Regions from separate parts of the Streptomyces sp. ITFR-16 genome, predicted to be linked through region 3. Evidence: riboswitches for the same ligand, from Rfam matches in the RefSeq annotation. Region 3 holds a riboswitch; each other region holds the start of a gene.
The links. A riboswitch is a leader RNA that binds a small molecule or an ion and turns the genes downstream of it on or off. The one in region 3 is predicted to bind thiamine pyrophosphate.

Region 1: it holds a riboswitch for thiamine pyrophosphate, as region 3 does, so the genes downstream of both, RLT58_RS09540 (thiamine ABC transporter substrate-binding protein) here and thiC (phosphomethylpyrimidine synthase ThiC) in region 3, are expected to answer to the same signal.
Region 2: it holds a riboswitch for thiamine pyrophosphate, as region 3 does, so the genes downstream of both, RLT58_RS03185 (purine-cytosine permease family protein) here and thiC (phosphomethylpyrimidine synthase ThiC) in region 3, are expected to answer to the same signal.
Region 4: it holds a riboswitch for thiamine pyrophosphate, as region 3 does, so the genes downstream of both, thiO (glycine oxidase ThiO) here and thiC (phosphomethylpyrimidine synthase ThiC) in region 3, are expected to answer to the same signal.

Annotation. Positions count from the first base shown of each region.
Region 1 is NZ_CP134609.1:2,180,580-2,187,753, forward strand. It holds gene RLT58_RS09540 (thiamine ABC transporter substrate-binding protein) at 1-942, opposite strand, end outside; TPP riboswitch at 1,023-1,139, opposite strand; gene rlmN (dual-specificity RNA methyltransferase RlmN) at 1,181-2,287, opposite strand; gene RLT58_RS09550 (hypothetical protein) at 2,426-2,944, shown strand; gene RLT58_RS09555 (phosphatidate cytidylyltransferase) at 3,017-4,102, opposite strand; gene frr (ribosome recycling factor) at 4,102-4,659, opposite strand; gene pyrH (UMP kinase) at 4,730-5,506, opposite strand; gene tsf (translation elongation factor Ts) at 5,665-6,501, opposite strand; gene rpsB (30S ribosomal protein S2) at 6,601-7,174, opposite strand, start outside.
Region 2 is NZ_CP134609.1:677,569-684,742, forward strand. It holds gene RLT58_RS03155 (TetR/AcrR family transcriptional regulator) at 1-292, shown strand, start outside; gene RLT58_RS03160 (SDR family oxidoreductase) at 535-1,353, shown strand; gene RLT58_RS03165 (SPFH domain-containing protein) at 1,407-2,420, shown strand; gene RLT58_RS03170 (hypothetical protein) at 2,417-3,316, shown strand; gene RLT58_RS03175 (nucleotide triphosphate diphosphatase NUDT15) at 3,390-3,896, shown strand; gene RLT58_RS03180 (FBP domain-containing protein) at 3,947-4,441, shown strand; TPP riboswitch at 4,523-4,617, shown strand; gene RLT58_RS03185 (purine-cytosine permease family protein) at 4,608-5,990, shown strand; tRNA gene RLT58_RS03190 (tRNA-Pro) at 6,060-6,133, opposite strand; gene RLT58_RS03195 (ATP-binding protein) at 6,184-7,174, opposite strand, start outside.
Region 3 is NZ_CP134609.1:4,018,157-4,025,330, reverse strand. It holds gene RLT58_RS17745 (IclR family transcriptional regulator) at 1-593, shown strand, start outside; gene RLT58_RS17740 (SsgA family sporulation/cell division regulator) at 695-1,132, shown strand; gene RLT58_RS17735 (YibE/F family protein) at 1,229-2,557, opposite strand; TPP riboswitch at 2,628-2,761, shown strand; gene thiC (phosphomethylpyrimidine synthase ThiC) at 2,754-4,547, shown strand; gene RLT58_RS17725 (hypothetical protein) at 4,603-5,697, shown strand; gene RLT58_RS17720 (hypothetical protein) at 5,728-6,543, opposite strand; gene RLT58_RS17715 (metallophosphoesterase) at 6,725-7,174, opposite strand, start outside.
Region 4 is NZ_CP134609.1:6,004,556-6,011,729, forward strand. It holds gene RLT58_RS26560 (sulfite oxidase-like oxidoreductase) at 9-641, shown strand; gene RLT58_RS26565 (deoxyribonuclease IV) at 660-1,517, opposite strand; gene pknB (Stk1 family PASTA domain-containing Ser/Thr kinase) at 1,524-3,482, opposite strand; gene RLT58_RS26575 (thiazole synthase) at 3,597-4,391, opposite strand; gene thiS (sulfur carrier protein ThiS) at 4,394-4,612, opposite strand; gene thiO (glycine oxidase ThiO) at 4,609-5,787, opposite strand; TPP riboswitch at 5,785-5,897, opposite strand; gene RLT58_RS26590 (NAD(P)/FAD-dependent oxidoreductase) at 6,007-7,174, shown strand, end outside.

The DNA of each region.
Region 1 (7,174 bases), 1.8 Mb from region 3:
CGGCATGTCCTCCTGGAACTTCTTGCTGATCAGGAAGTCCAGCAGGGCCTTGCCGCCCGCCTCGTTCCTCGCGCCGTCCAGCAGCCCGGCGAACTCGATCTGGCGGAAGCACGTGCCGGTGGCGACGCCGGTCGGGGCGGTCTTCGGCTGCGGATCCGCGTACAGCACCTCGACGGGCGGGCTGGAGGCGTAGCTGACGACGAGCGGCCGGTCGGCCTTGGCCTTCCTGCCTCCGGCGGAGCCGGAGAACTCCTCGTTGTACGCCTGCTCCCAGCCGTCGACGACCTTGACGCCGTTGTCCTTGAGCTTCTTCCAGTAGCCCTGGTAGCCGTCCTCGCCGAACGTGGCGACCGTGCCGAGGAGGAAGCCGAGGCCGGGCGAGGAGGTCGCGGCGTTCTCGGTGACCAGCAGGTCCTTGTACGCGGGCTTCGCCAGGTCGGCGAAGGTCCGCGGCGGCGCGAGCTTCTTGTCGGCGAAGTACTTCTTGTCGTAGTTGACGCAGATGTCGCCGGTGTCGACCGGGGTGACCCGGTGCTTGTCCGCGTCCAGCTGGACGTCGGCCGCGACCCTGTCGATGCCCTTGGCCTCGTACGGCGTGAACAGGCCGTTGTCGAGGGCGCGGGAGAGCAGGGTGTTGTCGACGCCGAAGAACACGTCGCCGCGCGGCGAGCCCTTGGTCAGGATCTCCTGGTTGAGGGCGGCGCCGGCGTCACCGCTCTTCAGCACCTTGACGGTGTAGCCGGTCTCGCGGGTGAACTCCTTCAGCACGCCCTTGGAGGCGTTGAAGGAGTCGTGGCTGACGAGCGTGACGGTCTTGGAGCCGGTGCCGTTGGTGCCGCCGGTACCGGAGGCCTTGTCGTCGGAGCTTCCGCAGCCGGCCAGCGCGGTCGCGCCGAGCGCGGCGGCGAGGGCCGTCACCGCGATCTTCTGGGTGGTGCTCATGTGATTCCTCCTGGAGTGACCAGGAAGAGACGCGGCCCTGCCCGCGCCGGTGGAAACCGGAAGCGGGCAGGGCGCAACAGCTTGAGTAAGGTCCGAACTTCCTACCCGGAATGACCCGGGCGAGGTTCAGAGGGTCTGCGGCCAACCTGTCCTTGGTGCCGCACTCTCAGCGCTGTGGCGCTCCCCTGTCGGAATATGAAGTTGATTTCGGCCCCAGGCTACACGGCCCCCGTGGGCCTCAGCGCTCGGATGCCGCCAGCTGTCCGCAGGCCCCGTCGATCTCCTGGCCGCGGGTGTCCCGGACGGTGACGGGCACGCCGTGGGCGGCGATGGCCTCGACGAACGCCTTCTCGTCCTCGGGCCGGGAGGCGGTCCACTTCGAGCCCGGGGTCGGGTTCAGCGGGATCAGGTTGACGTGGACGCGCTTGCCCTTGAGGAGGCGGCCGAGCCGGTCGCCCCGCCACGCCTGGTCGTTGATGTCGCGGATCAGGGCGTACTCGATGGAGATGCGGCGGCCGGACTTCTCCGCGTACTCCCACGCGGCGTCCAGGACCTCGTTGACGTTCCACCGGGTGTTGACCGGGACGAGGGTGTCGCGCAGCTCGTCGTCCGGGGCGTGCAGCGAGACGGCGAGACGGCACTTGAAGCCCTCGTCGGCGAACCGGAGCATCGCGGGGACGAGGCCGACGGTGGAGACGGTGATCCCGCGCTGCGAGAGCCCCAGGCCGTCGGGCTCGGGGTCGGTCAGCCGGCGGATCGCGCCGACCACGCGGTTGTAGTTGGCCAGCGGCTCGCCCATGCCCATGAAGACGATGTTGGAGAGCCGGGCCGGACCGCCCGGGACCTCGCCGTCGCGCAGCGCCCGCATGCCGTCCACGATCTGGTGGACGATCTCGGCGGTGGACAGGTTGCGGTCGAGACCGGCCTGTCCGGTGGCGCAGAACGGGCAGTTCATCCCGCAGCCGGCCTGCGAGGAGATGCACATCGTGACGCGCTCGGGATAGCGCATCAGGACGGACTCGACCAGCGTCCCGTCGTGCAGCTTCCACAGCGTCTTGCGGGTGGTGTCGTCGTCGCAGCTGATGTGCCGGACCACCGACATCAGGTCGGGGAACATCGCCTCGGCGAGCTTGTCCCGCGATCCGGCCGGGATGTTGGTCCACTCCGCCGGGTCGTGCGCGTACCGCGCGAAGTAGTGCTGCGAGAGCTGCTGGGCGCGGAAGGGCTTCTCGCCGATCGCGGCGACGGCCTCCCTGCGCTCGGCGGGCGTGAGGTCGGCGAGATGCCGCGGCGGCTTCTTGGCTCCGCGGGGCGCGACGAAAGTGAGTTCTCCGGGCTTAGGCATGGTTCTTCCAGTGTCGCAGACACGCGGAGGTGCCCCTGCCCCTCGTCGGCCGGGGCCCTCGCGGTACCGCTGCGCGGGCCCCGACGGGGTATCCGGAGAGACAGGGACAGCCCGCCGACTTCGCAGGAGGTATCCGTCGTGCACACCGTGAAGCACTGGTTCAACCACAGCCTGGCCGCGCAGGCCCTCGTGCTCTTCGTCCTGGGGCTGGGCCTCGGTGCCGTGTTCCGCCGGGACGATCATCCGGCGTTATGGGCGGTGCAGAGCCTGCTCTGCACCGCCGTGGTCATCGGCATCCTGGCGTACCAGCGGCGCAGGACCAGCCGGGCGACCGGGGCGCGGCCGAGTGCGGTCGTCGACCTCAACCGCAGGATCCGCCGCCGTGAGGTGCCCCGGGACCCCGAGGAGCGCGCGATGATGCGGCGGCTGGTCGACGAGCAGCTCGGGAAGATGGAGCGGGGCGGCCGGTGGCTGCCGTACTGGCTGGGCCTGGTCGCCGTCGGCATGCTCGTCCTCGGTGCCACCACCGGCTCGCCGGCCTTCCCCGTGGTCTTCGCCGTCGGGGTGGTCGTGTTCTGCACCTGGATCCTGTGGATGCGCCGCCGGGCCATGGAGATGCACCACCACATGCGCTCGGCCCTGCGCGAGCGCGGCTGACACCGGAGAAACACGCGTGAGGGCCCCCGTCCGCGGACGGGGGCCCTCACGCGTTGCCGTGCCGGCAAATGCTCAGCCGGAGCCGACGAAGACGACCAGCAGCAGCCAGACCACCGGCGCGGTCGGCAGCAGGGAGTCCAGCCGGTCCATGATCCCGCCGTGGCCGGGCAGCAGCGTGCCCATGTCCTTGATCCCGAGGTCCCGCTTGATCATGGACTCGCCCAGGTCGCCGAGGGTGGCGCTGGCGGCGACGGCGAGGCCGAGCAGCAGCCCCTGCCACCAGGAACCGTCGTCGATCAGGAACTGCATGCACAGCGCGCCGGCCACCATCGCGAAGGCCACGGCTCCGAACAGGCCCTCCCGGGTCTTCCCGGGGCTGATGCGGGGTGCGAGCTTGTGCTTGCCGAACCGCCAGCCGACGGCGTACGCGCCGGTGTCGCTGACCACGGTCAGCAGCAGGAAGGTCAGGACCCGCTGCGGTCCGTCGTCGGCGGTCAGCATCATCGCGACGAAGGTGGCCAGGAAAGGCACGTAGAACGCGGCGAAGACGCCTGCCGTGACGTCCTTGAGGTAGCCCTCCGGCGGTTCGGTCATCCGCCAGACGAGCACCGCCAGGGCGGTCAGCGCCATCGCGACCCAGGCACCCTCGGCGCCCCGCGCGTACCCGGCGACGACCATCGCCGCGCCACCGATCGCGAGCGGCACCAGCGGCGCCTTGATGCCCTTGCGCTCCTCGAGCCGGGAGGTGAGCTCCCACAGGCCGACGACGACGGCGACGGCGATCACCCCGACGAAGACGGCCTTCACGATGAAGAGCGAGGCCGCGACGACGACGCCGAGCCCCAGGCCGACCCCTATGGCGGCTCCCAGATCACGGCCCGCACGCTTCTTCTGCGGGGGTGGCGGCGCGGTGGACATGGGCTCCTGCGGCTTCTCGTCACGGAACAGGGGGCCGCCGCTCAGGCGTCCGGCCCCCTGGTCCCGGTCATCACGGTCGTCAGCGTCTCTACCTGCGTCGGGAACGTCCGGCACGATGGGCATGGGCCGAGTCTGCTGGGCGTCATGCACATCGTATGCAGGACCCGCCGGAGCGGCCCGCATCTCGGGAGCGGCCCGGTGGCCGGCGCCCTGCGGGACGCCCCAGGAGGAGTCGTTCATCAGACTTCGAGCAGCTCGGCTTCCTTGTGCTTCAGCAGCTCGTCCACCTGCGCGACGTACTTCGCGGTGGTGTCGTCGAGCTCCTTCTCGGCGCGGCGGACCTCGTCCTCGCCGGACTCCTTGTCCTTGACCAGCTTGTCGAGCGTCTCCTTGGCCTTGCGGCGGACGGCCCGGATCGAGATCTTGGAGTCCTCGGCCTTGGTCTTCGCGACCTTGATGTAGTCGCGACGGCGCTCTTCGGTGAGGTCGGGGAAGGTCACCCGGATGATGTTGCCGTCGTTGCTCGGGTTGACACCGAGGTCCGAGTCGCGGATGGCCTGCTCGATGTTGCGCAGCGCGCTCTTGTCGAACGGCGTCACGACGGCCATACGGGGCTCGGGCACCGAGAACGAGGCCAGCTGGTTGATCGGGGTCAGCGCGCCGTAGTAGTCGGCGACGATCTTGTTGAACATCGCCGGGTGCGCACGGCCGGTGCGGATCGCGGCGAAGTCCTCTTTCGCGACGACGACGGCCTTCTCCATCTTCTCCTCGGCCTCGAGGAGGGTTTCTTCGATCACCACGTGCTCCTGCGTGTCTTGAATGGGCCCGGAGTGCTCGGGCCCGGCGGATCCTGCGTCGCCCGGTTTGTCAGGCCCGGGTGCCCTGGTCACTCACGAGCGTGCCGATCTTCTCACCCTTGACGGCGCGGGCGATATTGCCGGCGGCGGTCAGCTCGAAGACGAGGATCGGCAGCTGGTTGTCACGGCAGAGCGTGATGGCGGTGGCGTCGGCGACCTTGAGATCGCGGGCGAGCACCTCGCTGTACTCCAGCGCGTCGAACTTCACGGCTCCGGGGTTGGTCTTCGGGTCGGAGTCGTAGACGCCGTCCACGCCGTTCTTGCCCATCAGCAGGCCCTCGGCGTCGATCTCCAGGGCGCGCTGGGCCGCGGTGGTGTCGGTGGAGAAGTACGGCATGCCCATGCCGGCGCCGAAGATGACGACGCGGCCCTTCTCCAGGTGCCGTACGGCACGCAGCGGGATGTACGGCTCCGCGACCTGCCCCATGGTGATGGCGGTCTGGACGCGGGAGTCGATGCCCTCCTTCTCCAGGAAGTCCTGGAGGGCGAGGCAGTTCATGACGGTGCCGAGCATGCCCATGTAGTCGGAGCGCGCCCGGTCCATGCCGCGCTGCTGGAGCTCGGCGCCGCGGAAGAAGTTGCCGCCGCCGATGACGACCGCGATTTCCGCGCCGTCCCGGACGACGGCCGCGATCTCGCGGGCGATGGCGTGCACGACATCGGGATCGACACCGAGACCCCCGCCACCGGCGAACGCCTCGCCGGACAGCTTCAGCATGAAGCGTCCGGGCACCTTGCCGTCGTCGCGCTTGTGGTCACCGTGTGCGGCGTCCGCGCCCTTGTTCATGGGAATTCTCCTCGTGCACATACGAAGAAGGCCATTGCCGGTGGGTCTGGTGTCCCTCAGCGGCAATGGCCTCCTCGTCAGATCTGCGGTCGTACGGCGGTGTGCGGCCGTCGACTGCACCAGACCCTATCGGGGTCCACCGTTTTTCGCGGACGGACTCAGATGCCGACCTTGATGCGCGTGAAGCGCTTCAGGGTGACACCGGCCTCGTCCAGGACCTTCTGGACGGACTTCTTGTTGTCCAGCGCGTACGGCTGGCCGAGGAGGGTGGCCTCCTTGAAGAAGCCGTTGACGCGACCCTCGACGATCTTCGGGAGCGCGGCCTCGGGCTTGCCCTCGGCGCGCGTGGTCTCCTCGGCGACGCGGCGCTCGGCCTCGACGACCTCGGCCGGGACGTCCTCGCGGGAGAGGTACTTCGGCGCGAAGGCGGCGATGTGCTGCGCGATGCCCTTGGCCAGCTCGGCGTCGGCCTTGTCCAGCTCGACCAGGACACCGATCTGCGGGGGCAGGTCGGGCATGGTGCGGTGCATGTACACGGAGACGTAGGCGCCGGTGAACTGCGCGAAGCGGTCCAGGACGATCTTCTCGCCGAGGTTGGCGTTGGCCTCGTCCACGTACGCCTGGACGGTCTTGCCGGGCTCGATCTCGGACGCGAGCAGCGCCTGGATGTCGGCCGGGGAGGTCGCGGCGACGTGCGCGGCGAGCGTGTTGGCGACGGCCTGGAACTTGTCGCCCTTGGCGACGAAGTCCGTCTCGCACTTCAGCTCGAGCAGGACGCCGGACGTCTTGTCGTCGGAGACGAGGGAGACGACCGCACCGTTCTCGGCAGAACGGCCCTCGCGCTTGGCGACGCCCTTCTGACCCTTGATGCGGAGGGCCTCGACAGCGCCTTCGACGTTGCCGTCGGCCTCGTCGAGCGCCTTCTTGCAGTCCATCATGCCGGCGCCGGTGAGCTCACGGAGCTTCTTGACGTCAGCGGCGGTGTAGTTCGCCATGAGTCTGTATTTCTCTCTCGAAGTCTGAAAGATCTACGGGTCAACGGCGGGGGCGGTGCTTGTGGCACCGGCCCCCGCCGTCTTGAGCCGTGACGGGTGTCAGGCCTGCTCGGCGTCCGCGGCCGGGGCCTCGGCGGCGGGGGCCTCGGCAGCAGCCTCGGCGGCCGGGGCGTCGGCGGCCTCGGCGTCCGCGACCTTCTCGGTCTCGGCGGAGGTCTGGACCTCGGCGTCGGCCTTCTTGTCGCCCTCGAGCAGGTCACGCTCCCACTCGGCGAGCGGCTCGCCGGCGGCCTTCTCGCCCGGCTTCGAGTCGCCGGTCGCGGCGCCGGAGCGGGCGATGAGGCCCTCGGCGACGGCGTCGGCGATCACGCGGGTGAGCAGGGTGACGGAGCGGATCGCGTCGTCGTTGCCCGGAATCTTGTAGTCGACCTCGTCGGGGTCACAGTTGGTGTCCAGGATCGCGACGACCGGGATGTGGAGCTTGCGCGCCTCACCGACGGCGATGTGCTCCTTCTTGGTGTCGACGATCCAGACGGCGCTCGGCACCTTCTGCATCTCGCGGATACCACCGAGGGTCTTCTCCAGCTTGGCCTTCTCGCGCGAGAGGACCAGGAGCTCCTTCTTGGTGAGGCCGGAGGCGGCCACGTCCTCGAAGTCGATGAGCTCGAGCTCC
Region 2 (7,174 bases), 3.3 Mb from region 3:
GGCGCTGAGCCATGCCGCCCTGCAGAGCCCCGAGCTGCTGTGCGCGCTGCGCGAGTCGCTGATCCTTCCGGAGATGGCGGCCATCGACGCGATCGTCCGGCGCGGGGTGGAGCGGGGCGAGGTGGCGGCGGACAACCCGGCCACGGAGTTCGTCTCCGCGCAGATGCTCGGCGTGATGCGGGCCCGCCCGATGCTGGAGGGGGCCATCGCGGACGAGACGTACCTCCTCCGTTTCGTGGAGGGCGCGGTCTTTCCCGCACTCGGCCTGGACGCCTCGGCGTCCGGGTCCTGACAGACGTGGGCCGTCGTCCCAGCGGATGACGGCGGCCCGCTCGCGCCGCACCGTGGGGACGGGGGCGGCGCGCAACCCGGCCGGCCGGTGACTTCTCGCGAAGTCACCGGCCGTTCGCGTACCGGCCGTTCGCGTACCGGCGGTTCCGGAGCGCGAGGTCCGCGCCCTGTTCCACCGAACAAACGCTTGGTAGCTTTCGCTGGTCCGGCCCTCAGCGGCCCCCGGCACTGCGGAGGCAATTCATGGACACCGGCAACCCCGTGGACTTCACCGGGCGGGCGGTCCTGGTCACCGGCGGCACGAAGGGCGTCGGCGCCGCCATCGCCCGGGCCTTCCTCGCGGCCGGGGCCCAGGTGCTGGTCTGCGGCCGCACCGAGCCCCCGGACCTTCCGACGGGCGGCGGCCGGCGGGCCCGCTTCCTGGCCGGTGACGTGCGCGACCCGGTGGCCGCATCCTCGCTCGTGGACGCGGCGGCGGACCTCTTCGGCCGGCTGGACGTGCTGGTCAACAACGCGGGCGGCTCCCCGGACGCCGAGGCCGCGACGGTGTCGCCCCGGTTCGTCGAGAAGGTCGTCGCACTGAATCTGCTGGCGCCCTTCTACACCGCCCAGGCGGCGTACCGCGTCATGCGGGACCAGGAGGGCGGGGGCTCGGTCATCAACATCGGCAGCGTCTCCGCGCACACGCCCCAGCCGGGCACCGCCGCGTACACCGCAGCGAAGGCCGGACTGCTGGGGCTCACCCGGGCCCTCGCCCTGGAGTGGGCGCCGGCCGTGCGCGTCAACCACATCACGGCGGGCCCGGTCGCGACGGAGAGCGCGGCGGCCGTGTACGGCGAGGACGGCGGCGCCGCCGTGGCGGGCGTGATCCCGATGCGGCGGATGGCCGCGCCGGACGATGTGGCGCGCGCCTGCCTGTATCTCGCGGGCGATCTCGCCGGGTACGTCACCGGCGCGGATCTGGCGGTGCACGGCGGCGGCGAGTTCCCCGCCCGGTTCCTCGCGCCGGCCTTCCCGGACCGGGGAGGGGCGACCGGCGGAAACCCTTTCTCGTCCCCTTGACGATATGCACCCGTCTCCCTTATCGTCGTCATGACGAGAACAAGGGGGGCCACATGGCCGACATCACCCGGCGCTTCGGTTGGCGCCATCTGCGCTCCGCGCCCACCGCCCACATCCGCCACCACAAGCGCGGCCGGCTCACCCACGACGGGGCCGGGCTCAGCTTCTGGTACCGCTCGCTCAGCGCCGCCCTGTCCGAGGTCCCGGTCAACGACCGCGAGCTGGCCATGGCGTTCCACGCCCGTACGTCCGACTTCCAGGACGTCACCGTGCAGGCCACCGTGACCTACCGGATCAGCGACCCGGCCGAGGCCGCCGCCCGCCTCGACTTCTCCGTCGACCCGGACACCGGCGCCTGGCGCGGCGCCCCGCTGGAGCAGATCACCACGCTCCTCACCGAGACGGCCCAGCAGCACACCCTGGACGTGCTGGCCCGCACCCCGCTGGCCGGGGCGCTGGTGGACGGGGTCGCCGCCGTGCGCGAGCGGGTCGCGGCCGGGCTCGCCGCCGAACCCCGGCTGCCCGCCACCGGCATCGACGTGGTGGCCGTGCGCGTCGTCGCCATCCGCCCGGAGGCCGAGGTGGAGCGGGCGCTGCGCACCCCCGCCCGGGAGCAGATCCAGCAGGAGGCCGACCGGGCCACCTACGAGCGGCGGGCCGTGGCGGTCGAGCGCGAGCGGACCATCGCCGAGAACGAACTGGCCAGCCAGATCGAGCTGGCCCGCCGGGAGGAGCAGCTCGTCGAGCAGCGCGGCACCAACACCCGCCGCGAGGCCGAGGAGAACGCGGCGGCCGACGGCGTGCGCGCCGAGGCGGAGGCCGCCCGCAAGGTGCGCCTGGCCCGGGCCGAGGCGGAGGCCGCCCGCGAAGTGGGCGCCGCACGCGCCGAGTCGCAGGCCGCCTGGCTGCGGGTGCACGGCGAGGTGGAGGCGGCGACCCTGCACGCGCTGGCCGCCACCCGGCTCGCGGAGAACCTGCCCCGCATCGACAGCCTCACCCTGTCGCCCGACGTCCTGACCGGTCTGCTCAGCAAGCTCGGCCGGCCGGCGCCGGAGACCGGGGCGTGAGCCTGGCACCGAGGGCGGTCCTGGTCCACCGCACCACCGAGTACGAGGAGTTGCTGGCCCGGCACGGAACGCACGGCCAGGCCGCGTTCTTCCTGTCCAGCCGGGGCCGGTCCATCGAGGAGGTGGCCCGGCGGCACGAGCGGACCCGGCAGGCGCTGGCCGATGTGGCGGCGGCCGTCCCGCTCCAGTGGCGGCACTCACGGGTGGAGCGGGCGGACCTGGACCGGTTCCTGTTCGCGCCCGAGGACGTCGTGGTCGTCGTCGGGCAGGACGGTCTGGTCGCCAACGCGGCGAAGTACCTCTCCGGCCAGCCGGTCGTGGGCATCGACACCGATCCCGGCCGCAATCCCGGCGTGCTCGTGCGCCACCGGCCCGGCGACGCGGCGGCGCTGCTCCGGGCCGCCGCGGCGCCGGGCGGCCGCGCGGACGAGCTGACCATGGTGGAGGCGGTGGCCGACGACACCCAGCGGCTGCTGGCTCTCAACGAGATCTACCTCGGCCCGCCGGGGCACCAGACGGCCCGCTACCGGCTGGGCACGGACGCGGCCGGCTCACCCGCCGAGCCGCAGGCCTCCTCCGGTGTGCTGGTCGGCACCGGGACCGGCGCCACGGGCTGGCTGCGCTCGCTGTGGCAGGAGCGCCGCAGCCCGCTGGCACTGCCGGCGCCGACCGATCCCCGGCTGCTGTGGTTCGTCCGGGAGGCGTGGCCGTCCCCGGTGACCGGCACCTCACTGGTCTCCGGGGAGCTGGGGCGCGGGCAGGAGCTCCGGCTGACCGTGGAGTCCGACCGGGTGGTGGTCTTCGGGGACGGGATGGAGACGGACGCGCTGGAGCTGACGTGGGGCCAGAGCGTACGGCTCGGCATCGCGGCGACGGCGCTGCGGCTGACCGTGTGAGCGCGCCGGGGCGGGTCCCGGCCGCCCCGTAGGCTCGACGCCCGGCCCCGTACGACCGTGCAAGGAGAGCGCCATGACCACCGACGCCACCCCCGTTCCGTCCCGCAACTCCCGTCCGCCCAAGGCGCAGGCGGCGCTGGGGGTCGGGGTGATCGTGCAGGATGCGCGGGGGCGCATCCTGCTCGGCCGGCACCACAGCGGGACCTGGGAGCTGCCGGGCGGCAAGGTCGATCCGCTGCCGGAGTCCGTCGCGGCGGCCGCCGCGCGTGAGCTGCGCGAGGAGACCGGTCTGAGGGTCGCGGAGCACGAGGTGAGCATCTTCGTGATGCTGCACGACGCGGTGGGCGGCATCAACCGGGTCACGCTCGGCGCTCTTGTACGGGTCGGCTCGGCGACCCCCGAGGTGACCGAGCCCCATCTGATCAGCACCTGGCGGTGGACCTCGCCCGACGAGCTGCCGGCACCCCTCTTCGACCCCTCGGCGCAGATCCTGGCGGCCTGGCGCCCCGGCCTCGGCCTCACGCACCCGCCCGCGCACCGGCTGGACCTGGTGACCGAGGAGACCGAGGTACACACCTAATTCGATTAATCATTTGCCTAGGGCTCATAGGCAGAGTTAGCGTCGTGGGCATGAAGGCCGTGACCGAGCAGGACATCCGCACATCGTTCGTCAATTGCTCCAAGGGGGAGGCCGGGCGTCTGCCGCTGCCCCGCGATTTCGGGGAGCTGCCCTGGGAGGATCTCGACTTCCTGGGCTGGCGCGATCTCAGCGCGCCCGGGCGCAGCTACATCGTCACCGAGCACGACGGGAAGCTGACGGGGATCTCGCTGCGCTTCCCCTCCCAGCAGCGCGGGTTCCTCCACCGGAGCATGTGCTCCCTCTGCCTGACCACGCACCCCGGCGGCGGGGTCTCCCTGATGACCGCCCGCAAGACGGGTCCCGCCGGGCGTGAGGGCAATTCGGTCGGCCTGTACATGTGCACCGACCTGGCCTGCTCCCTGTACGTGCGCGGGAAGAAGGCCGTGGCCTCGGGCGCCCGCTTCAAGGAGTCGCTGACCCTGGAGGAGCAGGTCGGCCGCACCGCGGCCAATCTCTCCGCCTTCGTGGCCAAGCTCTTCGGCTGAGTCACGCGCCGGGCGCGCAGGGGGTGGACAGGTACCCACCCCCGCACCGGCATCCGCGCCCGCCCGGCTATCCTGGCCGCCACACCGGACACGGGGTGCCCCGCACAGGGGCTGAGATCACACCCGTCGAACCTGAACCAGTTAGCACTGGCGGAGGGATGTCTTCATGTCGTTGTCGCATGCCCAGGACGAGCTCGCCGCATTCGGCGGGCGCATGCCCACCGCACCCGGCGATCTGCGCGTCGAGGCACACGGGATAGCCCCCGTCCCCGAGGACCGCCGCTACGGCGGGCCCGGCCGGCTCTTCACCGTCTGGTTCGCGCCCAATCTGACGATGACGGGTGTCTTCACCGGCACCGTCGGCATCGCGCTGGGCCTGGACTTCGCCACCGCGCTGGCCGCCGTCGTGCTCGGGACCCTCGTGGGCGCCGTGCCCACCGCGTATCTGGGCACCTGGGGCAGCCAGACCGGGGCCGGGCAACTCCCCTTGGCCCGGCTGGCGTTCGGCCGGGGTGTCGTCGTGCCCGGGGTGCTGCAGTGGCTGTCCTCCATCGCCTGGGACGCCTTGATCGGGCTGTTCGGCGGGGACGCGCTGGCCCAGCTGTGCGGCTGGCCGTTCTGGCTGGGGGTCCTGGTCATGATGGCTGCCCAGGGAGCGTTGGGCGTCCTGGGGTACGAGGTGATCCACCGGCTCCAGACCGTGATGACGTTCGCCCTGGCCGCCGCCTTCGCCGTGCTCTCCACCAAGCTCCTGCAAGGCGTCCACCCGGCCGCCTCCGGTTCCGTGCACGGCGCGGACCGGGCCGGCGCCGCCGTCCTGACCTGCACCGTCGCGCTGAGCCTGGCGCTGTCCTGGGCGCCGTACGCCAGCGACTTCAGCCGCTATCTGCCGCGCACCGCGTCCCGGCCGCGGATGTTCTGGTGCACGCTGCTGGGCATCAGCACCTCCTTCGTGGCCGTCCAGGCCCTCGGGCTGTGGGGGGCGTCCGTCTTCACCGACCAGACGGCGCGCGGCATCGACACCCTGCTGGGCGGGGGCGCCCTCGGCGCGTTCGGGCTGCTCGCCGTGGCGCTCGCCGCGCTGTGCAGCAACGCCATGAACGACTACAGCGGTTCGCTGGCGCTCCAGACGATGGGTGTCCGGCTGCCGCGACCGGTCGCCGCCGCACTCGCCGCGGCGCTCGGCTTCCCGCTGGTCCTGTGGATGCACGCGGCCGACACCACGACCCGCTTCCAGAACGTGCTGCTGCTCGTCGGCTACTGGATCCCCGGCTTCGTCGCGATCGTGGCCGTCGACTGGGCCGTGCGGGCGCGGGCCCGCGGCCACTCCCCCGTCGACCTGGCCACCGAGAGCGCACACCGCCGGCCGTGGTGGCCCGCCCTCACCGCCTTCGCGGCGGCCTTCGCGGCGGCGGTCCCCTTCATGAGCACCAGCCTGTACGTGGGCCCCGTGGCGCACGCGCTGCACGGCGCCGACCTGGCCTACGGGGTGGCGTTCCTCGTGGCCCTGACGGTCTACACCCCGCTGCGGCTGCGCCGGAGCCGCTGAGGCGGAGAACGGCCGAGGGGCCGTACCGGATCTCTCCGGCACGGCCCCTCGACGAACGACTCTCACGAGTCGGGACGACAGGATTTGAACCTGCGACCCCTTGACCCCCAGTCAAGTGCGCTACCAAGCTGCGCCACGTCCCGCTGCGATTCCTCCCGGTCGTGCCGGGCGGCTGCGCAGGACAAACATTACCTCACTCGGTGGACCGGATCGACGCGCGTGCCTGCTGGGCGCGGGCGGCCAGGGATTCGGCGCCGCAGGCCGTGGCCAGTTTGTGGGCCCGGGCCAGCTCCCGGGGCGAGCGGGTCGCGATGCCGTAGTCGACCAGGGCCTGGGCGTACTCGTACTGCGAGGGCGACGCCTCCAGGTGGCGGACCGCCTCGCCCAGCAGGTGCACGGCCTCCTCCGGGCGGGCGAAGAGGGAGACACAGCGCAGGGCCTCCCCGATGGCCGTGTCCGTGCCGAACCGTTCGGCGTGCACCCGGGCGGAGTTGGCGAGCTGGGCGGCACGGCCCGGGTCCTCGTCCGCCAGGGCGCGAGCCAGGTCACCGGCCCAGGGTCCCCAGACGCCGTTGAACCTGCCGCGCGGTTCGAGGGACTGGCCCGCCGCCTCCAGCTCGGTGACGGCCTCCTTCGTACGGCCTTCGGCGAGCAGCAGGCGGCCCCGGACGCACGGGCCGTCGGGCAGCACCATGGCGCTCGGGTAGGGCAGTCCGAAGTGGTAGTCGTCGGCGACCTTGCGGGCCTCGCTGACCCGGCCGCGCGCCAGCAGGGTGTCGATGAGCAGACAGGCGGCGTCCCAGTGGACGGGCAGGCCGCTGCCGACACGGTCGGCGAGGCGCAGTCCCTCGCGCAGGAAGCCCTCCGCCTCGGCGAGCCGGCCGCGACGGCGGTAGACCAGACCGAGGAGGGTGTGGGCGAACGCCAGGTGGGCGCCGCTCCAGCCGGAGATCTCGAAGGCGCGCACCGCCTCGCCGAACAGCTCCTCGGCGCGGTCGAGTTGGTCGATGAAGGCGTAGGTGATGCCGAGCGTGGCCGGGAGTTCGAAGCCCCACTCGGTGTCGGTCCAGCCGAGTCCGCGCGCCGGGTGGCCGTTGACCAGGGCGCGTTCGCAGAGTTCCACGATGAGCTGGGCGTTCTCGCCGCGCAGCATGGCGTCGAAGGCGCGCAGGGTGAGCAGCGCC
Region 3 (7,174 bases):
GATATCTGCGCCGTGAGAACGGCGTCTTCCTGTTCGGCGACGCCGCCGAACGGCTCGCGGGGGACGGCGGTGTGCGGAACCGGCCCCGCACCATGGCCCAGTCGCTGGGCCGCTGGCGGGACATCGTCGGCGCCCCGGTCTACTGCGCGGTCTACCGCGACGGCGAGATCGAGCTCGTGGCCGTCGCCGACACCCCCGCGGCCCCCGCAGTGGCCGAGTGGGCCGCCTTCCGCGAGACCGGGCACGCGCACGCGATCGGCCAGTGCCTGCTGAGCCGGCTCGACGAGAAGGCCCGAGAGGACCATCTCGACCGGCATCCGGTGCGCCCGCTGACCCGCTACTCCGTGCGCGACCGCCCGGCGCTGCTGGAGCGGCTGCGCTCACTGGAACGTACGGAACCCGTCATCGAGCGCCAGGAGTACGCCCTCGGTACGGTCTGCGCCGCCATCCCGATCACGGCCGGATTCCCGGCTGCGGCGATGGCCATTTCGGTACCCCTCGACCAAGAAGAACGGTTGCTCCCCGCAGTCGAACGACTACGTGGCGAAGTGGCCAGCCTCTTGCGTTCGTTCGTGTTCTCTATCAGTATCTGAAAAATCACTCCTTGTGATCTGCTATCGCGTGCACCACGATGGCGTCAATAGGGCCATGGGGGATCATTCCTGGCCAGATTCATCTACTGCGGGGTTGAACGATGCGCGAGTCGGTTCAAGCTGAGGTCATGATGAGCTTCCTCGTCTCCGAGGAGCTCTCCTTCCGTATCCCGGTGGAGCTCCGTTACGAGGTGAGCGATCCGTATGCGATCCGGATGACCTTCCATCTGCCCGGCGACGCCCCCGTCACCTGGGCTTTCGGCCGTGAGCTGCTGCTCGACGGCCTCAACAGCCCCAGTGGTGACGGCGATGTGCACATCGGGCCGACCGAGCCCGAGGGGCTGTCCGATGTCCACATCCGGCTGCAGGTGGGAGCCGACCGTGCTCTCTTCCGGGCCGGTACGGCGCCGCTCGTGGCCTTCCTCGACCGGACGGACAAGCTCGTCCCGCTCGGCCAGGAGTGCACGCTGGGTGACTTCGAGGGCAACTTGGAAGAGGCGTTGGGGCGAATTCTGGCCGAGGAGCAGAACGCCGGCTGAGGAAGCCCGTGTCCACGGGCCTCCCGGCCGGTCGAACACAACACCTGCCGAACGGGTGAATCACTCTCCGTGTCCTGGTCGGGCCGGTGCCGGTCACTACGTCGTCCGCCGGCGGCGTCCCCTGCCGCTCCGCACGGGTGCCGAAGCTCCGGCTTCCGCGCCGAGCCCCGTGCGGTCCGCGGAGACGACCAGCGCCGCGAGTGCCGTGGTCACCGGAACCGAGGCGACCAGCCCGATGGAACCGACCAGGGTGCGCACGATCTCCTCCGCCACCAGTTCGCTGTTGGCCACCGTTCCCACACTGCTCTGGGCGATCGAGAACAGCAGCAGGAGCGGGAGCGCGGCGCCCGCATAGGCGAGCACCAGGGTGTTGACCACGGAGGCGATGTGATCGCGTCCGATTCTGATCCCTGCCCGGTAGAGCTTCTTCGCATTCATCGTCGGGTCCGCCTGATGAAGTTCCCAGACCGCCGACGTCTGGGTGACCGTCACGTCGTCGAGCACCCCCAGGGAACCGATGATGACGCCGGCCAGCAGCAGGCCGCTCATGTCGAGGTGCGGATACAGGCCGTGGATGAGGCCGGTGTTGTCGTCGGTGTTCCCGCTCAGGCTCGCCCAGCCGATGAAGAGCGAGCCGAGCAGCCCGATCAGCAGCAGGGAGATCAGGGTGCCGATGACGGCGACCGAGGTGCGGGCCGTCAGCCCGTGGCAGATGTAGAGCGCGATCAGCATGATGGCGCCGGCCCCGACGACCGCCACGAGCAGCGGATTCGAGCCCTGCAGGATGGCCGGGAGGATGAACAGGGTCAGCACGGCGAACGACAGGGCGAGCGCCACCAGCGCCATGACCCCGCGCATCCTGCCCACGAGCACCACCGCCAGCGCGAAGATCCCGGCCAGCAGCACCAGGGGGAACTTCCGGTTCACGTCCGTCACGGAGTACTGCAGGTCATGGGGCGCGTCGGGGGCGTACGCGACGACCACCCCCTGCCCTTCCCGTAGTTGACGGGGCGCGTCCGGCTGCACGACCTCGACGAACCTGCGCCCCTTGTCCTCGCCGGTCGTGACCTCGACGGTGGCCTTCTCGCAGAGGGCGGCGCCGTCGGACGGTTCACCCGTGGGCGGTGTGCTCTCGCCGCTGACCGGCACCTGGGAGGCGTTCACGTCCTTGCAGTCGACCTTGTCGATGTTCACCACCCTGCCCTGCTGGGTCTGCCGGTCGAAGCCGACACCTGTGCGCTCGTGCGCCGGCGCACCACCGGGCCAGAGCACCACGAGCCCGACCACGACGGCGGCGGCGAACGGGATCAGGACCGCGGCGATCACCTTGCGCAGCCGGGAGGAGACGGGCGCGGCCGGGCCATGGCTGTGCGCGTGGCTGTGCTGATGGCCCTGCGGTTCGGGGGAGAGATGAGGTGACGTCACCGGCCGATCATCGCAAGAAGACAAGGGCCCTCTGTTCAGCCGGCCGACCGGGACGCTAGCGTGGTGGCACCTTTGCACACGCGGGAGCTCGGAGCACCGGGCTGAGAGGGCGCTGATCTCCGTACGTCCGTACGGGACAGGCTGCGCCGACCGCCGAACCTGTTACCGGGTAATGCCGGCGTAGGGAGTAGGTCTCATGACCACATCGGACACACGCACGCCTGCCTCCGATCAGAACGACGAGGCCGGGAAGTCCATCGGATGGCACAAGGGATACGTCCAGGGGTCGCGCCCCGACCTCCGGGTGCCGGTCCGTCAGGTGCACCTCACCAACGGCAAGGACGTGACGCTGTACGACACCTCGGGGCCGTACACCGATCCCGGGGTCGACACCGACGTCCGCCGCGGTCTCGCGCCCCTGCGGGAGAACTGGATCATCGCCCGCGGTGACACCGAGGAGTACGCGGGCCGCCCCGCCCGGCCCGAGGACGACGGGCTGAAGCACACCTCGCCGCGCGGCGGACTGCGCAATCTGGACGCCGTCTTCCCCGGCCGCCCGCGCCGGCCCAGGCGCAGCCGGGACGGCCGGCCCGTCACTCAGCTCGCGTACGCCCGACGGGGTGATATCACCCGGGAGATGGAGTACGTCGCCCTGCGGGAGAACGTCGCGCCCGAGGTGGTGCGCGAGGAGATCGCCGCCGGCCGGGCCGTGCTCCCGGCCAACGTCAACCACCCCGAGATCGAGCCGATGATCATCGGCAAGCGGTTCCTGGTGAAGGTGAACGCCAACATCGGCAACTCCGCGGTCACGTCCTCGATCGAGGAGGAGGTGGACAAGATGACGTGGGCGACCCGGTGGGGCGCCGACACCGTCATGGACCTGTCCACCGGCCGCAACATCCACACCACCCGTGAGTGGGTCCTTCGCAACTCCCCCGTGCCGATCGGCACCGTCCCCCTCTACCAGGCCCTGGAGAAGGTCGACGGCAGGGCGGAGGAGCTGACCTGGGAGATCTACCAGGACACCGTCATCGAGCAGGCCGAGCAGGGCGTCGACTACATGACGGTCCACGCCGGCGTGCGCCTGCCGTACGTGCCGCTGACGGCCCGCCGCAAGACCGGCATCGTCTCCCGGGGCGGCTCGATCATGGCGGCGTGGTGCCTCGCGCACCACAAGGAGTCTTTCCTGTACGAGCACTTCGAGGAGCTCTGCGAGATCCTCGCCGCGTACGACGTGACGTACTCGCTCGGCGACGGGCTGCGCCCCGGCTCGATCGCGGACGCCAACGACGAGGCCCAGTTCGCCGAACTGCGCACGCTCGGCGAACTGAACACGGTCGCCAAGCGGTTCGGGGTGCAGACGATGATCGAGGGCCCGGGCCATGTCCCGATGCACAAGATCAAGGAGAACATCGATCTCCAGCAGGAGATCTGCGAGGAGGCGCCGTTCTACACGCTCGGTCCGCTGACCACGGATGTCGCGCCGGCGTACGACCACATCACCTCGGGCATCGGGGCCGCGATGATCGCCTGGTGGGGGACGGCGATGCTCTGCTACGTCACGCCCAAGGAGCACCTCGGCCTGCCCAACCGGGACGATGTGAAGACCGGGGTCATCACGTACAAGATCGCCGCCCATGCCGCCGACCTCGCCAAGGGGCATCCGGGAGCGCAGGAATGGGACGACGCGCTGTCGGACGCCCGCTTCGAGTTCCGCTGGGAGGACCAGTTCAACCTGGCCCTCGACCCGGACACGGCACGGGAGTTCCACGACGAGACGCTTCCCGCCGAGCCGGCGAAGACGGCGCACTTCTGCTCGATGTGCGGGCCGAAGTTCTGCTCGATGAAGATCAGCAGGAGCATCACCGAGCAGTTCGCCCCTGACCTGGTTCCTTCCGCATCGGACGAGGAGATCGAGGCGGGGATGCTGGAGAAGTCCAAGGAGTTCGCGGCGAGCGGGAAGCGGGTGTACCTGCCGCTGGCCGACTGAACCCGGCAGTGCCGAGGGCCCCGGCAGCCGCTGCCGGGGCCCTACCCTGCCGGACATGAGCGGGAACGAAGTGATCAGTGGAGTCGTCGGCGCGGTTCTCGGGATGCTGGCCGCACAGCCCTTACGGAGAGGCTGGAGCGGACTGCGGACCCGCTTCCCCGGTGCGGCGCTCCGGGGCGGGCCGCAGGAGGAGGAGTCCGGGTCCGCGTGGACGACGTTCTCGCTCGGCCCCCTGCGCACCCCCGCGCTGATCGTCGAAGGGGACGGCGAGGCGTCCATACCCGCCGAGGCCGTCCGCGTCGAGGTGCTCGACGAGGCGGTCGAACTGCCCGAGGAGATGGCCCGCTGGCGCACCGAGACCGAGGAGGACGCTGCCAGGGCCCGTGCGGAGGGCCGCACACCGCCGTGGAACGGGCCCCGGTACGCCGTCGCGTCGCTCGACGTCTCGCGTACCGCGCTCGACGAGCGGCCCGAGGTCCGTCTGCGGCTGCGCCCGACGGACTACTACACCTTTCTCGCGGCCCAGCAGCTCGACCGGCGCCTGGACGACGGGACCACGCCCCGCTCGCGCTATCTCGACCCGGACGGTCCGCTCGGGGCGCCCGCGTTCCTGCAGTGCAGTTTCGGCGTCAACGTCGCCGTGGTGACCGCCGACGACCAGCTGGTCGTGACCCGGCGCAGCGACCGGGTCCGGATGGCGCCGGGCGCCTGGAACTCCTCCGTCAACGAGGGACTGGCCGGCCCCATGGACTCCGCCGGCGGGAGCGCCCCCGACCTCTACGACGTGGCCCGCCGGGGCATGCGCGAGGAGTTGTCCGTCGAGCCCGGCGAGTACACGCTCGAACTGCTCGCCTTCGTGCTGGACGTCGGTAGACAGCAGTGGGGCGCCCACTTCTGCGCCCGGCTGACGGAGCTGACCCGCGACGAGCTGCGGGCGCGGATGAGCCGGGGGGTCGCGGACCGCTGGGAGGCGCAGACCATCGACTACGTGCCCTTCCGCCCTGCAGACGTGATCAGGTACCTGCTGAGTCCCGGCCGCGTGGAGCGCTGGGCCCCGGTCGCGCCGTCGCTCTTCCATCTCGCGCTGGTGCGTGTGCACGGGCGTGCGCCGGTCGAGAGAGCGGTGGCGCGGATCGTGCGGAGCGGATGACGGCGGCGCGGGCCCGGACGGCGGCCCCAATCAGTCCAGTTCGTGTTCGGGGCCGCCGAAGTCGGGGCTGGAGAAGTCCGGGCTGCTGAAGCTCGGCCGGGGCGCGGCCGCCGGGCCCTCGTCGGGACCGGCGAAGTCCGGCCTGCTGTAGCCGATCTTCGGCATGCGGTTGGCCGGACGGTACGGCGGCCGCACGGCGGGGGCGGTGCCGGGGTCGGCCAGCGCGTCCCGCAGGAAGGGCAGGATGCCCCGTTCCAGCAGGGCGTCCTCCCAGGCGTCCCTGGCCCGGGCCACGTCGTCGGGCAGCTCCTCGCCGGAGTCCCGGGCCGCCAGCGAGGTCGAGCCGTTGCGCAGGGCGGCGAGCAGGAGGCCGACGGCGGCGACGAGGATGGCCGCTGCGGTGGCCGCCGCGAAGAACCAGCCCGCGCCGATCATCGTCCTCGCGAACGCCGGGGGCGGGTCGAGCATCTTCAGGATGTAGCCGACCAGCAGGAAGATGACCGCCGCGGTGCCGGCCAGCACCGGTGCCAGGACCGTGACCACGGCTCCTATGCCGGCGCCGGATTCGGGCAGTTCGTCCGCCCCGGTCGCCCGGGCGCCGCGGTCCTGGACGGTGGCGCGCAGCTCGTCGCGGGCCTTCACGTAGTGCTCGTACTCGACGGCGGCCGCGGCGGTGATCAGCGCGACGGCGGCCATGGCCATGGTGCGCAGCTGGACCGGGTTGAGCCGTTCGCCGATGGCGGCCAGGTCCGGTCGTTCGTGGGCGTGACGCAGTGCGTCGTCGAGGATCCGCTCGTATGCGGGCCGGTCCTCGGTCAGCAGGTGCGGAGCGCTGTTCATGTGCATCCCCCGATGCTCCGTAGGGCCTGTATGCCCGCTGGGACCGGGCAGTTGGGCGGAAACGGAGGAGAGCCTGCTACTGATACGCCGATGGTAGAGCGCCCACGGCACGGGGTGACAGGGGGTTTCCGGAAATAGGCCCAGTGGTCGGCGTGGTCAGGTCAGGATGCGTCTTCCCCGGCGAACGTCAGACATGCAGCGGAAGTTGGACGACCAGTAGCTTTCCGGCCATGGTCACTCCGCCGTCCATGGCGATCGCGAGCCCGTCCGCGTACACATGGGGACCGTCGACCACGGGCCCGGCGCTGTCCTCGCCGTCCTCGGATCCGACCTCGCCGAGCAGATACGGAATGGGGCTGTGACCATGGACGACGCGCCGGCCGCCGTAGGCCGCCATCAGCTCCTGGACGGCCTGCGGACCCGACTCGTCGCGGAAGGCGAACCGCTTGGTGAGCTTGCGGAACAGGTCCCAGCACTCGTCGGCGTCGTTCCGCGTGAGAATGGCGTGCACCGTGTCGTTGACGTCCTCGATGGTGGAGCCGTAGTCGAGGTAGGCCGTCGTGTCCGAGTGCATCAGCAGATGCCCGTCCTCCTCGACGACCGCGTCGAGGCGGGACATCCACTGGAGGTGGACGTC
Region 4 (7,174 bases), 2.0 Mb from region 3:
ATGGAGTCATGGGTCAGCCGGAAAGCCGGGAACACCGCGCAGCAGAGCAGTCCGAGCTTCCGCCGGGACAGCGACTGCAGCGCGGCTGGCCGGTTACCCATTACGGGCCGGTGCCGAAGTTCAAGCCCGACCGCTGGGAGTTCCGGGTCTTCGGGGCCACGGCCGACGGCGAGAAGCGCTGCTGGAATCACCAGGATTTCTCGGCGCTGCCGTTCTCGTCGGTCGTCGCCGATCTTCACTGCGTGACCAAATTCAGCATGCTCGGTGCCGAGTGGGGCGGCGTGCTCGCCCGCGATGTCGTGGCGCTCGCACCGCCCGCGCCCCACGTCACCCATGTGATGGTCTGGGCCGAATACGGATTCAGTTCGAATCTCCGGATCGAGGACTTCCTCTCCGACCGGACTCTGTTCGCGACCCACAAGGGCGGCGAACTCCTCACCGCCGAGCACGGCTTTCCGCTCCGGCTCGTCGTCCCGCACCTGTACGCCTGGAAGGGCCCCAAGTGGGTCCGGGGCATCGAGTACATGACCGCCGACCGCCGGGGCTTCTGGGAGGAGCGCGGCTACCACAACATAGGCGACCCCTGGCGGGAGCAGCGCTACTCCTACCAGGAGGAGCCCGGGGACGGCCCCGAGCTCTGACCGGGCCGCTCCGCCCGGTCAGTCCGGCCCGCGCAGCGCCTTCAGCCGGGCCACGTCCGCCGCGTGGCCCTCCTTGCCGCCCGGGGTCTCGATGACCAGCGGCACGCCCTCGGTCGCCGGGTGGGAGAACAGCTCCCGGAACGGCTCCTCGCCGATGTGGCCCGCGCCGATGTTCTCGTGGCGGTCCTTGTGGGCACCGGTGACGTCCTTGGAGTCATTGGCGTGGATCAGCTTCAGCCGGCCCTCACCGACCGTCTCCATCAGCAGGTCCAGCGTCTCCTTCATGCCGCCGGGACCGGCCAGATCGTGCCCCGCGGCGAAGATGTGGCAGGTGTCCAGGCAGATGCCGAGCTTCGGGTGGGCGTCCAGCGCATCGAAGTACGGGCCGAAGTCCCAGGTCCGTGAGCAGAGCGAGAAACCCTGCCCCGCCGTCGACTCCAGCAGCAGGAACGGGTCGTCGTCGTGCGCCAGCTCGTCCAGCAGCGGCCGCATATGGGTGCGCACCTGCGCCAGCGCCTCCTCGCGGGGCCTTCCGTTGGTCGCCGAGCCGGTGTGCACCACGACGCCCAGGGCGCCGATCTCACGGGCCCGGCGCAGGGAGTGGCGCAGCGACGCCACGGACTTTTCCACGGTCTCCGGGGTGTGCGAGCCGAAGTTGATCAGATACGGGGCATGCACATAGGCGGGCATGGACGCGGCGGCGCACCCGGCGCGGAACAGTTCGTCCTGCGCCGCGTTGCCTGCCGGGGTCGCCCAGCCGCGCGGGTTGGCGACGAAGACCTGGACGGCCTCCGCCCCCATCTCCCGGGCGTAGGGCAGCCCCACCTTGGCGAGGCCGCCGGCCACCGGGATATGACCGCCGACTGGGTTGCGCATACGGATCTAGAGCCCCTTGGTCCTGATGGTGATGGTGCTGCCCTCGGGCGCCCGGTCGCCGCCGTCGACGGACTGGCTCGCGACCGTGTCGCTGAACGAGAGGAACGGGCGGTCGACCTTGACCTCGAAGCCCGCGTCCTCCAACTCGCTGCGGGCGTCGTCGACGTCCTTGCCGGTCACGTCCGGTACGTCGATCATGCGCGGGCCCTTGGAGACCGTCAGCGTGACGGTGTCGCCCCTGGCGGCCTCGGTGCCCTCGCCCGGCGACTGGCGGGCGACGTCGCCCGCGTCCTCCGGGGAGTTGACCCGGCCGGGCGCCACCTCGGTCTTCAGGCCCTCTTCCTTCAGCGCGTCCGTGGCGTCCTCGACGGAGAGACCGGTGACGTCCGGGACGTCGACGGGGGCGCCCTTGGAGACCACGAGCGCGACCGCGGAGTCCGGGTGCCGCTCCGTCCCCCGCTCGGGATCCGTACGCACCACTTCGCCCGCCGCCACGTCCTCGCTGAACTCCCTGGTCACCATGCCGGGCTGCAGGCCGGCCTTCACCAGCTCGCGCCGGGCGTCGCCCAGTCTGAGGCCCTCGACGTCGGGCACCTTCACGATCTCGGGCCCGCGCGAGACGATGAGCGAGACCGAGCCGTTGCCCCGGATGCGGTCGCCCGACTTGGGGTTGCTGCCCACCACCTTGCCCCGGTCCACGGTGTCGCTGTAGACGCGCTCGACGCCCTTCAGGTCCAGCCCGGCGTCCGAGAGCCGCTTCTTCGCGGCCTTCTCGCTCTGGCCCAGCAGCGCGGGGACCTGGGTGAACTGTCCGGAGTTGATGTACCAGACGCCCCCGCCGACGCCCAGCACCAGCAGCACGGCCAGGACCGCCGCCAGGATGCCGCGCCGGGGACCGCCGCGGAGCCCGCCGCCACGGGCGGGCGGCGGCAGCTGTGCGGGCGGCGGGGGCATCTCCAGCCGGTTGGTGTGGTGGGCGGTGCCCAGATCGGCAGGCAGCACCCGGGGGATGACCGTGGTGTGGTCGTCCTCCCGGACGTCCTCCCCGGCGTCCTGCGGCTCCTCGGCCGCGTCGCGCACCTCGGGGAGAGCCTGCGGCGGTACGGCGTCGAGCTGGGCGTCGGTGAGGCCCGCGCGGGCCCGGCGCGTCTCGGCGAGCAGCGCCACCGCGTCGAACGGACGGATCTCGGGGTTGCGGGCGGTCGCGCTCGCGACCAGGTCGTCGAGCTCGACCGCGAGCCCCGGGACCACGGCCGACGGAGGCGGTACGTCCTCGTTGAGGTGCTGGTAGATGACCTGGGCGGGGGAGTCCCCGTCGCGCGGCTTGTCGCCCGTCAGCATCTCGTACAGCACGACGCCGCAGGCGTAGACGTCCGCCCGGGTGTCCGCCGTGCCGTGCTCGATCTGCTCGGGGGCGAGATACGAGACCGTGCCCAGGATGGTCCCCGTGGTGTTCGTCACCGAGTCCACGGCCCGGACCAGGCCGAAGTCGGCGACCTTGACCCGGCCGTCGTCCCCGATCAGCACGTTCTCCGGCTTCATGTCGCGGTGCACGAAGCCTGCCCGGTGCGCGGCACCGAGCGCGGCGAGCACCGGCTCCAGGATGTCCAGCGCGGCCCGCGGCCGCAGGGCGCCGCGCTCCGCCAGCACGTCGCGCAGCGTGCACCCCGCGACGTACTCCATCGCCAGGTAGACGTACTGACCCTGGGCGCCCTGGTCGAAGACCGCGACCACGTTGGGGTGCGCGAGCAGCGCCACCGACTTGGCCTCACGGATGAAGCGCTCGACGAACGTGGCGTCGGTCGCGAGCGCCGGATGCATCACCTTGAGGGCGAGCACCCGGTCGAGCCGGGTGTCCATGGCCCGGTAGACCGTGGCCATGCCGCCCACGGCGATGCGGGCATCGACGCGGTAGCGGCCGTCGAGCAGCTGCCCGACGAGAGGGTCCTGGAGGGTCGTATCCACCATGCGAGTCTACGAGCCGCCACGGACACCCCCGACGCTCCGGGGCGAACCCGGGGCAGTACTGAAGCCGAGCCGTGACAGGGACATGAGATCCGCCACCGCGGAACCCCGGGTTCAGAACGCCGGGCGCTCCGGATCCAGCGCCGCACGCCCCGCCACCGGCGACGACGCCTCGGCGAAGTGGCGCCGGGGGATGCGCCCGGCGCGGTACGCGAGCCGCCCGCCCTCCACCGCGTGCCGCATCGCGGAAGCCATCAGCTCGGGCTCCTGGGCCCGGGTCACCGCCGAGGCGAGCATCACAGCCGCGCACCCCAGCTCCATGGCGAACGCCGCGTCCGACGCCGTCCCCGCGCCCGCGTCCAGGATCACCGGGACCCCCGCCTGCTCGGTGATCAGCTGGAAGTTGTGCGGGTTGCGGATGCCCAGGCCCGAGCCGATCGGCGAGCCGAGCGGCATGATCGCGGCGCACCCCACGTCCTCCAGCTTCCGGGCCAGCACCGGGTCGTCGTTGGTGTACGGCAGCACGGTGAAACCGTCGTCCACCAGGATCTCGGCGGCGTCCAGCAGCTCGACCGGGTCGGGCAGCAGGGTGCGTTCGTCGGCCACCACCTCCAGCTTGACCCAGTCGGTGCCGAGGGCCTCGCGGGCCAGCCGGGCGGTGAGCACGGCCTCGCCCGCCGTGAAGCAGCCCGCCGTGTTCGGCAGCACCCGGATGGAGAGCTTCTCCAGCACGGAGAGCACGGAGCCCTGCACGGTCGGGTCCAGGCGGCGCATGGCGACCGTGGTCAGCTCGGTGCCGGACGCGGTCAGGGAGCGCTCCAGCACCTCAAGGCTGGGCGCCCCGCCCGTGCCCATGATCAGCCGGGAGCCGAGGACGGTGCCGCCGAGGGTGAAGAGGTCGTCGGACACGGTCAGCCTCCCTGGACCGCGGTCAGGACCTCGACCCGGTCGCCGTCGGTGAGCGCCGCCGCGGGCCACTGGCCGCGCGGCACCACGGTCTCGTTGAGCGCGGCCGCGACACCCGAGGGCGCGGCCGTCAGCGTCGCGACGAGGGCCGCCAGGGTGGTGCCCGGGGCGACGGCGACCGCCTCGCCGTTCACGGACACGGTGAGCGGGACGGACTCGGTCATGCGGGCTGCTCCTGACGTGCGGGGGCGGCGGGTGCGAACCGTCCGGGGGAGAAGGGGCGGGCCACCTCGGGCAGCTCGCCGCCGGCCAGCAGCTGCCCCATGGCGTCACCCGTGACGGGCGTGAGCAGCACCCCGTTGCGGTGGTGGCCGGTGGCGAGATGGAGGCCGGGCAGGGCGGTCCGGCCGAGCAGCGGGGCGTTGTCGGGGGAGGCGGGGCGCAGGCCGGCCAGGGTCTCGGTGAGCGGCAGCTCGGTGATGCCGGGCACCAGCTCGTGCGCGTCGCGCAGCAGCTCGTACACCCCGCCCGCCGTGACCGTGGTGTCCCAGCCCATCTCCTCGCTGGTCGCGCCGACGACCAGCTCGCCGTTCTCGCGCGGCACGAGATAGACGTGGCTGCCCCGGACCACGGCGCGCACGGTGCGCGAGAGGAAGGGGGCGTACGCGGGGGGCACGGTCAGGCGCAGCACCTGGCCCTTCACCGGGCGCACGGGCGGCAGGACCTGCGGGGGCACCCCGGCCAGCCGGCCGCTGAGACTGCCCGCGGCGAGCACGACCTGGTCGGCCGCCACCTCCGTGCCGTCGTCCAGGACGGCCCCGACGGCCCGGTCGCGCACCACCGAGAGCCGCTCGGCCCTTCGGCGGTGGAAGACGACCCCGGCCCGCTCGCACGCCGTGAGCAGCGCGGCGGCCAGCCGGCGCGGATCGACCTGGTGGTCGCCGTCGGCCCGCAGCCCGCCCCGCACCCCCGGCGCGAGCATCGGCTCCAGCCGGCGGCACTCCCGGCCGGTCAGCCACTGCGAGTCCAGCCCCGAGCGCCGCTGGAGCTCGTGCAGCTCGCGCAGATGGGCGCGGTCGTCGGCGTCCAGTGCGACGGCCAGGGTGCCGCAGGCGCGGAAGCCGATGTCCTGTCCGCCGGCCGCCTCCAGCTCGGCGGTGAACGACGGATAGCGGGCGGCGGAGGCGAGGTTGAGCCTCAGCAGGGTGTCCTCGCCGTAGTGGAGTTCGGTGACGGCGGCCAGCATGCCGGCCGCGACCCGGGCGGCGCCGCCGCCCGGACCGGGGTCCACGACCGCGGTCGGCAGTCCGCGCTGCGCGGCCCGCCAGGCGGTCACCAGGCCGATGATGCCGCCCCCGATGACGAGGACGTCGGACCCTTCGGTGCGATGGGTGCGCATGGGCGTCCAGCCCCTCCCTTCGCCGGCATGACCCGGATCAGGTTCGTACGGTCGGAGGCCGTCCAGCCTCCCTCTCAGCCCGGTGCGTCCGGGCTCCCGCGAGTGTCTTACCGTGGCCACCCTAAACCCCGCTCCCGGGACCCGGTAAGGAGGGCGGGGGTGCGGGCGGGACCGGCGGCCCCCTGTCCTGACGGTCTGTCACGTGGTTAAGGTGGACGGGTGAGCGAGCAGCAGCGGGCAGAGAGGCCGGGGCGGCGGGTCGTCGTCGCCGGCGCGGGCATGGCCGGGGTGCAGACCGCCGTGGCCCTGCGCGAACAGGGCTTCACGGGCGCCGTCACCCTCATCGGCGCCGAGCCCCACCAGCCCTACGACCGGCCCCCGCTGTCCAAGGCGGTCCTGCTCGGCAAGGCCGAGGAATCCGCCTTCGACATCGACTTCGAGGGCCTGGACATCGAACTGCGCCTGGGCTGCGAGGTCACCGGCGTGCGCGCCGCCGCGCACGAACTGGACACCTCCGCGGGCCCCGTGCCCTACGACGTCCTGGTCATCGCCACCGGCGCCGAACCGGTCGTCCTGCCCGGCTCCGAGGGCGTGCCCGGCGTCCATCTGCTGCGCACCCTCGACGACGCGGCGCGGCTGCGCCCCGTCCTCGCGGCGGGGCACGACGTGGTGGTCGTGGGCGCGGGCTGGATCGGCGCCGAGTTCGCCACCGCGGCCCGCGCCGCCGGCTGTGCGGTCACCGTCGTCGAGGCCGCCGGCCGGCCCCTGGCGGGTGCCCTGCCCGCCGAGGTCGCCGCCCCGATGGCCGCCTGGTACGCACAGAGCGGCGCCGAACTCCTCACCGGGGCCCGGGTCGCCCGCGTCGAACCCGGCGCGGTGGTCCTGGCGGACGGGCGCACCCTCGCCGCCGACGCGGTCGTCGTCGGGATCGGCGCCCGGCCCGCCACCGGCTGGCTGGCCGGCTCGGGCGTCGCGCTCGGCCCCGACGGATCGGTCACCGCCGACACGGCCCTGCGCACCTCGCTGCCCGATGTGTACGCCGTCGGCGACTGCGCCTCCTTCCCCTCCGCCCGCTACGGCACCCGGCTGCTCGTCCACCACTGGGACAACGCGCTCCAGGGGCCGAGGACCGCCGCCGCGCACATCGCCGCGGCCGCCGGCGAGGGCGCCGCCGAACCGCCCGCCTACGACCCCGTGCCCTACTTCTGGTCCGAGCAGTTCGGCCGGTTCGTGCAGTACGCCGGCCATCACGCGGACGCGGACACGCTGCTGTGGCGCGGCGACCCGGCGGACCCCGCCTGGTCCGTGTGCTGGCTGCGCGACGGCGTCCTGGCCGCCGTCCTGGCCGTGAGCCGGCCGCGCGATCTGGCCCAGGGGCGCAGGCTCG